One region of the Rossellomorea sp. GAMAL-10_SWC genome, then DNA from elsewhere that is predicted to be linked to it. Evidence: a T-box and tRNA genes for the amino acid it is inferred to sense, from the RefSeq annotation. Region 1 holds a T-box; the other holds one or more tRNA genes.

Region 1 (7,640 bases):
AACAGTACAAGAAGAAGTAGGACTTCGTGGAGCAAAAACATCTACATATAAAATTGAGCCAGATATCGGTTTTGCATTAGATGTCGGTGTTGCAGGTGACATGCCAGGTGTATCTGAAAGAGAAGCACAAGGTAAATTAGGCAAAGGCCCACAAATCGTTTTATATGATGCATCAATGGTGTCTCATAAAGATTTACGTGAATTTGTAGTAAATGTAGCAGATGAAATTGGAATTCCATATCAATATGAATCCATGCCTGGCGGAGGAACTGACGCTGGTTCAATGCATCTTACTATGAAAGGTGTTCCAGCATTAGCAATCACAATTCCAACGAGATATATTCATTCTCACTCTGGTATCCTTCATCGTGATGACTATGAAAATACAGTAAAATTAATCGTAGAAGTAATCAAACGATTAGATCGCGATACAGTAGAGCGTTTAACATATAACTAAGAAAAATCAATCCCTCATTTATTGAGGGATTTTTTTTGTTGTTTTAGTTTGAACTTATTTACTAACACATATGAGTAACTAAATCTCACCATCTTGCTTTTTTACATCCTCATGAATCTTACTTGAGTATGTAATTTTCATATCTTCGTAAAAACCTCATTTATTAAGGTTTTTTTGCTTTTTCTACTTACCTAACCAACCTGATTTTCCCACTTTTTTCTTCTTTAACGTTATCGAACTGAAACAAATTGTATTATTCCTATAACTAGTTTGAAATAGTTTTGTCACATCTTATTGTTATCATGAATGCACGCTTTTCAAATAAGGATACTCGGAAATAGAGTTTGAAAAATGGTTTCTTACGGGAATTTTTAAAGCTAATAAATAAAATTTAGACTCCAATTTTGTAAATGGAGTTTCTTAAGGAGCCAAGACTTAATTAGTACTTGGCTGATTTTTTTTATAGAGAGAATCCTTATTTATATATGGAGAAGCAAAATAAATATAAGTTTTGAGGTGAGTTAATGAAAGCAAAAGTTAAAGTGAATAACGTAACAAAGGTTTTCGGTAAGTCTCCAAAGAACGCCATAAAGTTACTAGAAAAGGGATATTCAAAAAAGCAAATTTTAGAGCAGACAAACTCAACAATCGGGGTAAATAATGCAAGCTTTGAAATATTCCCAGGTGAAATTTTTGTTGTAATGGGTTTGTCAGGTAGTGGTAAATCGACCTTGATTCGAATGCTTAATCGTTTAATTGAACCAACTACTGGGCAAATCTTAATCGATGATGAGGACATTGTAAAAATGAATCCTCAGCAGTTAAGAGATGTTCGTCGTAAAAAAATTAGTATGGTATTTCAAAATTTTGCTCTGTTCCCACACAAGACAATTCTTGAAAATACGGAATATGGTTTAGAAGTACAAAATATTTCACAGGAAGAAAGAACTGAAAAAGCTTTGAAGTCATTAGAAATTGTTGGCTTAAAAGGTTATGAGCATCAGTTCCCATCACAATTAAGTGGTGGTATGCAACAACGTGTTGGCCTTGCAAGGGCATTAACAAGTGACACGGATATTTTATTAATGGATGAAGCATTTAGTGCGCTCGATCCATTAATTCGTAAAGATATGCAGGACGAATTATTAGAACTGCAAGAGACGATGAAAAAAACGATTATATTTATTACACATGACCTTGATGAAGCCCTTCGAATTGGAGACAGGATTGCTCTTATGAAAGATGGTAACATAATGCAAATTGGTTCTCCTGAGGAGATTATGGTAAATCCAGCCAATGAATATGTTGAACGATTTGTAGAAGATGTAGATCTATCAAAAGTTTTAACGGCGGCTCATGTGCAGAAGCGTGCTGAAAGAATTACGCCTGACCGTGGACCACGTGTAGCTTTACAAGTAATGAGAGACCAAGGATATTCAAGTATATTTGTGGTTGATCGTAGACAAAAGCTACTTGGAGCAATTACTGCTGATGATGCTTCAAATGCTCTTATTAAAAATAAATCGGTAGAGGAAGCTATGCAGAAGGAAATTGTGTCTGTTTATGAAGATACTTTATTAACAGATGTAATTGGAGCACTTGCAACTTCTGAACTACCGTTAGCAGTTATAGATAAAAATGATCGATTAAAAGGTGTCATTATCCGTGGAGCAGTAATCGGTGCTTTAGCGGGTAAAACAGACGATTTAAATATAAAGGGAGGTTAAACATATGGGTATTCCAAAAATTCCATTAGCAGAATGGATTGATAAAATTGTCGATTTAATCATTAAAACTTTCCATCCTCTATTTGGCGCAATAACCAACATCACAGAAACCCTTTTAAATAACCTTGTTAAAGTTTTAGGACTTGGCCCATCTATTATTCTAATCATATTAATTTCATTACTTGCTTTTTATACAAGTAGGTGGACAGTTGGACTGTTTACGTTTCTTGGCTTATTATTAATCGATAATCTTGGACTTTGGGATGCTACAGTTGATTCGTTAGCATTGATCTTATCATCAATCGTTATAACGGTTGTAATTGGAATTCCTTTAGGGATTTGGACGTCGCAAAACGATCGAGTGAAACAAGTGATTACACCAATACTAGACTTTATGCAAACAATGCCAGCATTTGTCTATTTAATTCCAGCAATACTCTTTTTCGGAATTGGTGTAGTTCCTGGTATTTTAGCTTCTGTCATTTTTGCAATTCCTCCAACAATACGATTAACGAATTTAGGTATACGAGAGGTTCCAAATGATTTAATAGAGGCATCTAACGCTTTTGGATCAACAACGTGGCAAAGACTCTTTAAAGTACAGCTACCTTTAGCAGCACCTACCATTTTAGCTGGTATAAATCAAAGTATTATGCTTGCATTATCGATGGTAGTTATTTCATCACTAGTAGGTGCTCCAGGATTAGGTGCAGAGGTTTATCGAGCTGTAACCCAGATTAAGGTAGGGGAAGGATTCGAGGCAGGAATATCAATTGTTATCGTTGCAATTATTCTCGATCGAATTTCTCAAAATCTTCGTCAACCTGCTTATGGGAAAAAATTTGCAAAAAAATATGTTTATGGATTTACTGTATTAATCTTTTGTATTTCGGCCATTTCAGTTGCCTTTGCAGGCGGCAAGGATCAAAAAACAGCTTCAAATAAAATAGGTGCCGGGGTTAATTTTGAGATTACCGGAATTGATCCAGGAGCTGGGTTAATGAAAGCAACTGAAAAAGCGATGAAGGATTACGATTTAAAGGATTGGACTTTAAAAGAAGGATCTTCAGCTGCGATGACTGCTGAATTGAAAAAAGCGTATGAAAATAAAGAACCTATAATCGTTACAGGATGGACACCCCACTGGATGTTTTCAAAATATAAATTAAAGTATTTAGAAGATCCAAAAGGGTCATTTGGTAAGAATGAAGAAATTCATACAGTGGTTAGAAAAGGATTAAAAGAAGAATCTCCTGGTGCGTACAAGATTTTAGATAACTTTTCATGGAAACCTTCTGATATGGAAGAAGTGATGAGTGATATTCAAGACGGTGCGAAACCTGAGAATGCAGCGACGAAATGGATTAAAAAGCATCAAGATCAAGTAAATAATTGGACGAAGGATGCTACAAAAGGAAATGGCGAAAAAATTAGTCTCGTTTATGTTTCATGGGAATCTGAAGTTGCCAGTACAAATGTGATTGGAAAAGTACTTGAAAACCAAGGCTATGACGTAACATTAAAACAGGTTGAGGCAGGACCGATGTTTGCTGGTATCTCAGATGGAAGTGCAGATGCAATGGTCGCAGCTTGGCTTCCGACAACTCATAAAGATTATATGAATGAGTATAAAAAACAATTGGTTGATCTTGGACCGAATTTAAAAGGGACAAAATTAGGCTTAGTCGTACCAGAATATATGAAAATTAATTCGATTGAGGATTTAAAAGGTAAAACGAAATAACAAAAATAAAAGGACTAACGAAAAGTTAGTCCTTTTCTATGTTTTTAACAGATTAGTTTAGTGGCTTACTCCATTTTCTAAAACTGTAAGTAGTTCATGCTTTTGATTTTCAGAAGCGTGATTCCAAAAAACTTCGAGAAGTACACCTAAACCTGGTAATACTTTTTCTTCGCCACTTTGAATAGCATCTACAATTGTTGCTTCTAATTGATCACTTTTATTACCTGAAATATTGTGAAGAACTGCTCCGCGAATATTAAAATTCATTTGGATTCTCCTTTCATATTAAGCTTTATGTAGTATTTGTAAACGGAAACGATTTTATGTATGATAAACGATATGAGATACGATGAAAGGTAAAGGAAACTTATGAAACAAATTGATTCCATACAAAATAATTCTGTAAAGGCTTGGAAAAAGCTACATACTAAAAAAGGAAGAGATAAAGCTAAACAATATATCGTAGAAGGTTTTCACTTAGTCGAGGAGGCAATTAAACAAGATGCACCGATTCTCCATTTATTAATTAGTGAAGAGATTGACTTACCTTCTAATTTTTCGACAGGGTCATTTGAAATTACGTATATATCTAAAGAGGTTAGCAAAGAATTAAGCGAAACAGAAACATCTCAAGGTATTTTTGCAATTATTGAATTTTCTTTTGTTAGAATTGATTTTGAGAAAGTGTCAAAATTATTATTAATTGATGAAGTTCAAGATCCAGGGAATGTTGGAACAATGATTCGAACAGCGGATGCGGCTGGTTTTGATGGGGTTATTTTAGGTTCGGGTACAAGTGACCTATATAATGCTAAAACAATTCGATCCACACAAGGATCATTATTCCATTTACCAATATTACGTGGTGATTTAGTTGAAGCAGTTTCTAATTTAAAAGATAAAGGATTAACTGTTTACGGAACATCTCTTCAAAATGCAAAACCATTTAATGAAGTAAACGTTACAAATCGTTTTGCCATTATTGTAGGAAATGAAGGTAAAGGTGTGAATTCAACATTACTTTCATTAACTGATGAAAATCTATATATACCGATTTACGGTAAAGCTGAATCATTAAACGTTGGTATTGCAGCAGGGATTCTAATGTATAGTCTGTAAAAAATAATAGAAGCCTCATTTGAGCATTCTAGGTCAGTAAAAATGATTCAATCATTTAGTAAATAATTATGTTGAGCAGTTGCATTAATTGAAAAAAATCAATATAATTAATTAAGAAAATTTAATACATAAAAAGCAATGACAGAGAATAGTAAATTTGAATCTCTATTTAGGGAAAAGGTGCCGTAGACTGTAAGCACTTTTATAGTAGACCAAATTGAATTCACCTCTTGAGCTAGCGCCGGGACCATTTTTGAATGTAAAGGCGACTCGGTCTATCTAAGTAGATCGTTATATGAATGAAGTGAGCAGTTAGTTTTTTGTAACATAATAACTGTTAATTAGGGTGGTACCGCGATCAATCCTCGTCCCTTTTTTGGGAGCGAGGTTTTTTTATGTTTAAATTTATGAATTTGAATAGGAGGATTATTCATGCAAGAGCGTTTAGTTTCTTTACAATCAGAAGCGATTAAGCAAATAGAAGAAGCAACAGATTTAAAAGTATTAAATGAAATAAGAATTGCCTATCTAGGAAAAAAAGGTCCGATTACTGAGGCAATGAAAGCAATGAAGGATTTAACTCCTGAAGAGCGCCCTAAAATGGGAGCTGTAGCTAATGAAGTACGTGCGGCAATCCAAGAAAAACTTGAAGCAAAGCAAGTTGTATTAGAACAAAATGCAATTAATGAAAAATTAGAAAGTGAATCAATTGACGTAACACTTCCAGGAAGACCAGTCCATGCTGGTGGAGCTCATCCATTAAGAGCGGTTATTCAAGAAATTGAAGATTTATTTATTGGAATGGGATATGAGATCGCAGAAGGTCCAGAAGTAGAAAAGGACTATTATAATTTCGAAGCATTAAATTTACCAAAAGGTCATCCAGCTCGTGATATGCAGGATTCATTTTATATTTCTGAAGAAACATTAATGAGAACTCATACTTCACCTGTTCAAGCTAGAACAATGGAAGCAAACGTGGAAAAAGGACCAATTAAAATAATTTGTCCAGGTAAAGTTTATCGCCGCGATGACGATGATGCTACTCATTCTCATCAATTTATGCAAATCGAAGGTCTTGTAATTGGTGAAAACATTTCAATGAGTGACTTAAAAGGTACTTTACAACTTTTTGCGAAAAAAATGTTTGGTGAAGATCGTGAAATTCGCTTACGCCCAAGCTTCTTCCCATTTACTGAGCCTTCAGTAGAAATGGATATTTCTTGTATGAAATGTGGAGGAAAAGGCTGTAACATGTGTAAACACACTGGATGGATTGAAATTTTAGGTGCAGGAATGGTTCATCCTAACGTACTTGAGATGGCTGGGTATAATCCAAAAGAAGTTCAAGGATTTGCTTTCGGTATGGGTCCAGAACGTATTGCATTATTAAAATATGGTATTGATGATATTCGTCATTTCTATACGAACGATATAAGATTCTTAAAGCAATTCCAACAAATGTAAGGTAGGAGGGGACTAAAACATGTTTGTATCAACAAAATGGTTACAAGAATACGTTGATTTAAGTGGTGTTACACCAGACGAGCTTGCAAAATTAATAACAAAAGCAGGTATTGAAGTTGAAGGTGTTAATCATCTTTCAGAAGGAATTAAAAATGTTGTTGTTGGTTATGTAATGGAACGTGAACAACATCCTGAGGCAGATAAATTATCAAAATGTACTGTTGATGTTGGAGAAGAACAACCAGTACAAATTATTTGTGGCGCACCGAATGTTGCTAAAGGTCAAAAAGTGATCGTGGCAAAAGTAGGCGCAGTTTTACCGGGGAATTTCAAAATTAAAAAAGCAAAATTACGTGGAGAAGTTTCTGAAGGAATGATTTGCTCTCTTCAAGAATTAGGAATTGAAGGCAAAGTAGTTGCAAAAGAATTCTCAAATGGCATTTTTGTTTTACCAAGTGATGCTGAAGTAGGAGCAGATGCATTAGACGTACTATATCGTGATGATGCAGTATTAGAACTTGGATTAACACCAAACCGTGCTGATTGCTTAAATATGATTGGTGTTGCCTATGAGGTAGCAGCAATTTTAGATCGTGACGTGAAACTTCCAGCAATTAGCGCTCAATCAGCTACAACTGCTGATTATGTTTCAGTTTCAATTGAATCAAAAGAAGATGCACCATATTATAGTACTAAATTAGTGAAAGGTGTAAAAATTGGTCCTTCACCATTATGGATGCAAGCTCGTTTAATGAGTGCTGGTATTCGTCCGATTAATAATGTGGTTGATATTACGAACTATATTTTAATTGAATATGGTCAACCGTTACACGCGTTTGATTTTAATAAATTAAATAGTAATCAAATTATTGTTCGTCATGCGAAAGAAAACGAAAAGATCGTTACACTTGATGGCGAAGAACGCACATTACAGCCACATAATTTAGTCATCGCAACAGAAAAAGAAGCGGTAGCAGTTGCAGGTGTAATGGGTGGTCAAAGTACTGAAGTTGATGTTGAAACTGTAGACGTTTTAATTGAATCAGCTGTTTTCAGAGGTCAAAGTGTTCGCCAAACTTCAAAAGACCTAGGTTTACGTAGTGATTCAAGTGCTCGTTTTGAAAAA
Region 2 (7,640 bases), 1.1 Mb from region 1:
AATGGACGTTTAAAGGTTTCTATATCGTCTACTCCCCAACTCGTCGTAATTGTTGAATTATTATACACAGGTAAATTATTTACAAAAAGTCTAAATGAAACTTCATTATTCTCAGGTTTAACCCCAGACAAAATATATCCATCAGTCCAACCACCATGAGCATTAATAAAATCAACACTTCTTTGGACTAATAAATTAGGACTTTGATTATTATTGTTTTCAGGTGTTGTCGGGTTAACAAAGGAAATCGAACGATTTAATGGTGAAACGGACATTAATCTAGTACCGTCTGTGAATGTATCTCCTGAATCAGTACTTTCTTTTCGGACATTTGAAGGATCACTAAATATTGCATCTTTTAATTTATCAACATCTATATCCGTTGTAAGAAACTCCATCGTAGTTAATTTAATTGGTTTTTTAGGTAAATAAATTATTTTACCTGAATCTAACTTATATCTTAAGCTTTCAGTAAAGCTTTCGTAATTGTCTCTAATCTTTTCAACTGAAGCAATAATTGAAGAGTTATCAAAGGTTGCTCCATAGAGAATATTTTGTGCTTCATTTGAAAAATAGATCCTTGCTGAAGAATCCTGTTTAGTAGATAAATTGATGATTATTCGGTCAAATAAAACATTTTGTAATCGTTTTGCATCTAGATTAAGAACTTTACCTAATGTCTCTACTGGTACTACAGTTGGAAAAATAATTTCTAATTTATTTTTTCCTTTTGTAATTGATTGATAGGCAACTTCAGATGTTTTATTTGTCAGGTTTTCAAAATTTGTGATTTCGGATTTCTGCAATGATCTATAAATTGGTGATATATTGCCCTGTTTAGTTGTTTCATAATTTTTATTTGATTCATGTACAACTAATAAATTCGGAATTACTATGTCCTTAAAGTCTCTCTTTGCACCAATCGAAACTTTTTGGACATAGTCTTGATTTTGAAGTACATCGTATGTTGGTTGATATGACCATAAGCTATATGAAAGTACTAAACTTACTACAACAAGAGTAGTTAATATAACTGATTTTATATGTTCTCTTCTCATTCCCACTCATCCTCTTGGTCATCAGCCACTGGAAGTGTGAAATAGACTGTTGTACCCTTTCCTTCTTCACTCTTAGCCCATATATGACCATCGTGCGCGTAAATCATTTCTTTTGCCAAAGCAAGCCCTAGGCCAGTGCCCCCAACTTGTCTCGATCTAGCTTTATCTACTCGATAGAAACGATCAAATATCTTTGATAGATTTTCTTTTGGAATTCCCATACCTTCGTCAGTAATACTAACTAATATTTGATCTCTAGACTCCTTAATACGATAAGTTACAGTCCCACCCTCTGGTGAATACTTTAGTGCATTTGAAATAATATTATCTAACACTTGTGTAATTTTATCTTCATCTATAAATACAAATCTTGTCTTACTTATGAACTCGCGTTTGAACGATACTTCTTGAGACTTACTCATTTCATGTCGATCAATTATACGATTAAATAACTCTGTAAAGTTAACCCAATCTTTCATTAAACGATATTCTGTACTATCTAACTTAGATAATTGTAATAAGTCATTTACTAATCGAATCATTCGTTCTGTTTCATCTTGAGTTACTTGTAAAAACTTAGGTGCAATTTCTTTATTCTCCCAAGCTCCATCTGACAATGCTTCTAAATAACTCCTCATCGTTGTTAACGGCGTTCTTAATTCATGTGATACATTGGAGACAAAATCTCTACGTTCTTGCTCTATTTTTTCCTGTTCAGTTACATCATAAAGTACAGCGATTAGACCGTTAACTTTACCGGATTCTTTTTGAATAGTTGAAAGACTAGCTCGTATAATCATTGGTCTCTTATTATTACTATAATCTAACATGATTGAATCTGGCTCATCGTATAAATCATCTAAAGTATTAATCTTTTCGATTCCCAATACCTCTAAGATCGATTTATTTAATACTGTTTCACGTGAAACATTAAGCATCGTTTCAGCTGGATCGTTTAAGAGAATAATTTTCCCTCTACGGTCAGTAGCAATAACCCCATCTGACATATGTTCTAGTACTGATTGAAGCTTTCTTCTTTCTCCATCAGTTGAAGCTCTGGCTTGCTGTAGATTACGTGATAGATTATTAAATGATATCGTTAATTCACCAATCTCATCTTCACTATAGGCCTTTAATTTGCGAGAGAAGTTTCCTTTCGCCATTTCTTGGGCCTGTCTTCTTATTTCAGAGATTGGCTTCGTAATTGCTTTAGCCAACAATATACCTAAAATGGATGTAATCGCGACTGCTATAAGTGTACCAGTTGAAAAAATACGGTTAATTAATTCCATTCTTTCATAAGTGCTTTCCATTGAAGCACTTGTGTAAATGGCTGAAACAATTTCGTCACCTTCCATTACTGGGGTAACAATCGTTTTCATTCGATGACCATTTTTAGGATCAATTAACACTTTCTCAGTTCTAGTACCTACTAAAAGAGCTCTTTTTACTAAAATATCAGTAGTTCTTTTACCAACAATAGACCGATTACTAGAATCCGAAGTAGCAATGACTTCACTATTTTGGTTAATAACTCTTACGTCCGATATTCCAATATTCTTTCCGAAGTCTGAAACTATTTTTTGGATATTAGCTTTTACTTCTGGGTCGTCCAGAGTTTTCTTTTTTTCATACTCTATTTTTATATTATAAGCCAGTAGTTTAGCACGTTCGTTTATCGCAACTGTAAAACTGTTTACGAGCTGCTTTTCAAGCTCTCTTGAAAAATAAACGCTAATAATTTGCATAGCTACCAAGATGAGTAAAATATAAACAAGTACAAATTTAAATACAATTGATTTAAATAAACCAACTTTATTATAAGCTGCCATTAATCTTGCTCCGGATCACGCAGGTAATATCCTACTCCTCTTCTTGTTACAATGAAAAGTGGATAACTTGGATTGTCCTCAATTTTTTCACGAAGTCTTCGAATTGTTACATCGACAGTTCGTACATCTCCAAAGTAATCATAACCCCAAACAGTTTGGAGTAAATGTTCTCTCGTCATTACCTGTCCGATATGCTTCGCTAAATAATATAGTAGTTCAAATTCGCGGTGAGTTAATTCGATCTTCTCGCCACGTTTTGTTACGATATAAGCATTTGGATTGATAACAAGTGAGCCAATAATAACTTCAACTGACTCCTCTTTTTCAGATGGAGTTCCTGTTTGGTGTCTACGTAAATTTGCTTTTACTCTGGCAAGTAACTCACGTGTACTAAATGGTTTTGTTACGTAGTCATCTGCTCCCATTTCTAACCCTAGTACTTTATCTAATTCTGAGTCTTTTGCTGTAATCATAATGATCGGCATTTCATGGTTCTTTCTAATTTCTCTACAAACTTCTAAACCATCTCTAATTGGTAACATAATATCTAATAAAACTAGGTCAGGAAGAAACTCATCTACTTTTTGTAATGCTTCCTCTCCATCATACGCGCAAACAATTTCAAAACCTTCTTTTTCTAAATTAAACTTCAATATATCAGCAATTGGTTTTTCATCATCGACTATTAATATTTTTTTATTCATTCCCCGCACTCCTTTTCTAGTCAGTTTTCGCTACCGTCAATTCTATACATATCTTTTGCAATTTCATATTAAATTAGGCAACAAATAAACTTATCATAGTAATTTCGTTTTGTGGATTATCTCTCTAAATATAATACGAATACGATCTGACGTGTTATTTTTTTTGTATATAAACACTAGATTTTTGAAAAAAACCTCTAGCTTGTTGCTAGAGGTCTACTCCACTTACTTCTATTTTAAATTAAGTAGGTTTTTTTGTAAAATCGAACTGTTTAATTCTATTTTCAATAAGGTTGATATAAAATAAAAAACTACTGTATATACAGTAGTTTTTATGATGGCTCGGGACGGAATCGAACCGCCGACACGAGGATTTTCAGTCCTCTGCTCTACCGACTGAGCTACCGAGCCATTATATGGCGGTCCCGACCGGGATCGAACCGGCGATCTCCTGCGTGACAGGCAGGCATGTTAACCGCTACACCACGGGACCATGATAATTTTATTAAAAAAGGATGACCCGTACGGGACTCGAACCCGTGTTACCGCCGTGAAAGGGCGGTGTCTTAACCGCTTGACCAACGGGCCACATTAATTTAAGAAAAGATGAGCCATGAAGGATTCGAACCTTCGACCCTCTGATTAAAAGTCAGATGCTCTACCTACTGAGCTAATGGCTCATAAAATGATTAACTTCATAAGCTATATACTAGTTATGACGACAAGATTTATCTTATCATACTTTCTAATAATTTGGCAATAGTTTTTTAAAAAAATAATAAAAGCCCCTAAATTTTTATTTAAGGGCTTTATTATATTAAGCTCCGTAAACGTTACGTACGATATTTGTTTGGTTACGATCTGGACCTACTGAGAATACAGATAACGGAATACCGACTAATTGAGACACTCGTTCTACATAATGTCTTGCATTAACTGGTAGTTCATTAAGAGTTTTTACTCCTGTAATATCTTCTGTCCAACCTGGAAGTTCTTCATAAACTGGCTCACATTCTGCAAGTTGTTTTAAGCTAGCAGGGAACTCAGTAATTGTTTCTCCACGTAACTTATAAGCAACGCAAATTTTTACAGTCTCTAGACCTGTTAATACGTCAATTGAGTTAAGTGATAAATCAGTAATACCACTAACGCGACGAGCGTGGCGAACTACTACACTATCAAACCAACCTACACGTCTTGGTCTTCCAGTAGTTGTTCCGTACTCACGACCTACTTCACGAATTGTATTTCCAATTTCGTCGAAAAGCTCAGTTGGGAATGCACCTTCACCAACACGAGTAGTGTAAGCTTTACATACACCAACAACATGATTAATTTTTGTCGGACCAACACCAGATCCAATTGTTACTCCACCTGCAACTGGGTTAGAAGAAGTAACGAACGGGTATGTACCTTGGTCGATATCTAGCATTACACCTTGTGCACCTTCAAATAATACGCGCTTTCCACCATCAATTGCATCATTTAATACAACGGAAGTATCACACACATATTTTTTAATTTGTTGTCCGAACTCATAATATTCTTCAAAAATCTCTTCGATATTTAATGAATTTGAATCATACATTTTTTCAAATAAATTATTTTTCTCTTCAAGATTACGTTTTAATTTTTCGTAAAACTCTTCTTTATCTAAAAGGTCTGCCATACGGATTCCCACACGAGCAGCTTTGTCCATATAAGCTGGTCCAATACCTTTTTTAGTAGTACCGATTTTATTATCACCTTTACGCTCTTCTTCTAACTCATCTTGTTTTAAATGATAAGGTAAGATAACATGAGCACGATTACTAATACGTAAGTTGTCAGTTGAAACACCTTTATCATGTAGGTATGCTAGCTCTTGAACTAAAGCTTTAGGATCTACAACCATACCATTTCCAATAACACAAATTTTATCTGAGAAGAAAATACCTGATGGAATTAAGTGAAGTTTGTACTTTTCACCATTAAATACGATTGTATGACCTGCATTGTTACCACCTTGATATCTAGCAACTACTTCTGCCTGTTGTGATAAAAAGTCGGTAATTTTTCCTTTTCCTTCGTCTCCCCATTGAGAACCAACTACTACTACTGATGACAATGTACTGCACCTCCGATTAAATTACGCTATTTCCGAACTAAAACCAAAACTAGTATATCAAACTTACGGAATTTGTCAATAAATCTCTTTAAATAATTCCATTCTAAGTTTTATTTGTTCGTAAATACAAACTAAAGAATTTGATAAAAATAGTTTGCCCTAACAAAAAAAAATAATCACATAGATTCACTATGTGATTATTTTTTAGATGAGATCCCAATCAGACGATTGAAGATATTTGCGCCTGTCTGATTCCAAACTATTTTTAGGCACCTGGTGCTTGCTCATCAAACCTTCGTTCTAAGTTTACGAACTTGTTATATTCTTTTACGAATGCTAATGAAACAGTACCTACTGGACCATTTCTTTGTTTAGCAATAATGATTTCAATAATATTTTTATTCTCTGATTCTTTATCATAGTAATCGTCTCGGTATAAGAACGCAACAATATCCGCATCTTGCTCAATACTTCCTGATTCACGGATATCAGACATCATTGGACGTTTATCCTGTCTTGACTCAACGCTTCGTGATAGCTGAGATAAGGCTATTAGAGGTACTTTTAATTCCCTCGCTAGTCCTTTAAGAGATCGTGAAATTTCAGATACTTCTTGTTGACGATTTTCTCCACTTTTGCCGTTACCTTGAATAAGCTGCAGATAATCAATTAGGATCATTCCTAAGCCATGCTCTTGCTTCAGCCTTCTACACTTAGCACGTATGTCATTTACTCTAATACCAGGTGTATCATCGATATATATACCTGTACCAGCTAAGCTACTAGCAGCCATCGTTAGCTTATTCCAATCCTCTTGTTCAAGATTACCTGTACGTAGTGCCTGTGCGTTAATATTCCCTTCTGCACAAAGCATACGCATAACAAGCTGGTCTGATCCCATCTCGAGACTGAAAATTGCTACGTTTTCATCTGTCTTAGTCGCTACGTTTTGTGCGATATTCAACGCAAAAGCTGTTTTACCTACTGAAGGACGGGCAGCTACTATAATTAAATCATTGGGCTGAAATCCCGCTGTCATACGATCTAAATCAGTAAATCCTGTCGGTACACCTGTAATTTCTCCACGTTGATTAAATAAAGTCTCAATTTTACTAAATGTAGTAAATACTACATCTTTAATACTTTGAAAACCAGAAACGTTTGTGCGCTGAGCTACTTTTAAGATACTTTTTTCAGCCTCGTTTAGTACAACATCCACTGGAGTATCTGGTGCATAGCTTTCCGTTACAATATTTGTAGCGGTTCTTATTAATCTTCTTAAAGTAGATTTTTCTTCAACGCTCTTCGCATAGTATTCAACGTTAGATGCCGTTGGTACTGAAGCCAGCAAATCATTTAAGTATGATACTCCTCCTACTTCTTCTAACACTCCTTGATTAGCTAGTTCAGAAGTTAGCGTGATAACATCCAGAGGCTCATTCCTTGAAGCAATCTTAAGCATCGCTTCAAATATTTTTTGATGGGCAGCTCGATAAAAGTCATCTGGTAAAAGCCGTTCTGAAGTTGATATCAGCGCCTCTGAATCTAACAGTATGGCTCCTAATACAGCCTGTTCAGCTTCTATATTCTGTGGTGGAGTACGATCATTTAGCAAATCACTCATTTCTAGTCCTCCAGATGCTTGTTTTTCTTATTGTTCTTTAACGTGTACTTTTAAAGTTGCACTTACTTCAGGATGCAATTTTACTTTAATATTTGTTACACCTAGTCCTCTAATCGCATCATTCATTTCGAATTTACGCTTATCTAGTTTAATACCATGTACTTTATTAAGCTCATCTGCAATTTGCTTGCTTGTGATTGACCCGAATAGACGACCGCCCTCACCTGATTTAGCTTTTAGTTCTACTGTTAAAGTTTCAATTGTTTCTTTTAACTTTTTACAGTTTTCTAATTCGATTTGTGCATCTTTTAATTC

Evidence for each region. A T-box is a leader RNA that pairs with one kind of tRNA and senses whether it is charged. The one in region 1 lies ahead of pheS (phenylalanine--tRNA ligase subunit alpha), so its partner is inferred to be a tRNA-Phe.
Region 2: it encodes a tRNA-Phe, which carries the amino acid that the T-box ahead of pheS (phenylalanine--tRNA ligase subunit alpha) is inferred to sense. The anticodon was not compared.

The regions. Positions count from the first base shown of each region.
Region 1 is NZ_CP144911.1:3,273,344-3,280,983, reverse strand. It holds gene V5E38_RS16255 (M42 family metallopeptidase) at 1-457, shown strand, start outside; gene V5E38_RS16250 (quaternary amine ABC transporter ATP-binding protein) at 982-2,184, shown strand; gene V5E38_RS16245 (glycine betaine ABC transporter substrate-binding protein) at 2,189-3,928, shown strand; gene sspI (small acid-soluble spore protein SspI) at 3,986-4,195, opposite strand; gene V5E38_RS16235 (TrmH family RNA methyltransferase) at 4,298-5,047, shown strand; T-box leader at 5,177-5,423, shown strand; gene pheS (phenylalanine--tRNA ligase subunit alpha) at 5,480-6,514, shown strand; gene pheT (phenylalanine--tRNA ligase subunit beta) at 6,534-7,640, shown strand, end outside.
Region 2 is NZ_CP144911.1:4,384,614-4,392,253, reverse strand. It holds gene V5E38_RS21375 (YycH family regulatory protein) at 1-1,058, opposite strand, end outside; gene walK (cell wall metabolism sensor histidine kinase WalK) at 1,055-2,890, opposite strand; gene yycF (response regulator YycF) at 2,890-3,594, opposite strand; tRNA gene V5E38_RS21360 (tRNA-Phe) at 3,933-4,005, opposite strand; tRNA gene V5E38_RS21355 (tRNA-Asp) at 4,012-4,087, opposite strand; tRNA gene V5E38_RS21350 (tRNA-Glu) at 4,111-4,182, opposite strand; tRNA gene V5E38_RS21345 (tRNA-Lys) at 4,202-4,274, opposite strand; gene V5E38_RS21340 (adenylosuccinate synthetase) at 4,412-5,701, opposite strand; gene dnaB (replicative DNA helicase) at 5,967-7,325, opposite strand; gene rplI (50S ribosomal protein L9) at 7,353-7,640, opposite strand, start outside.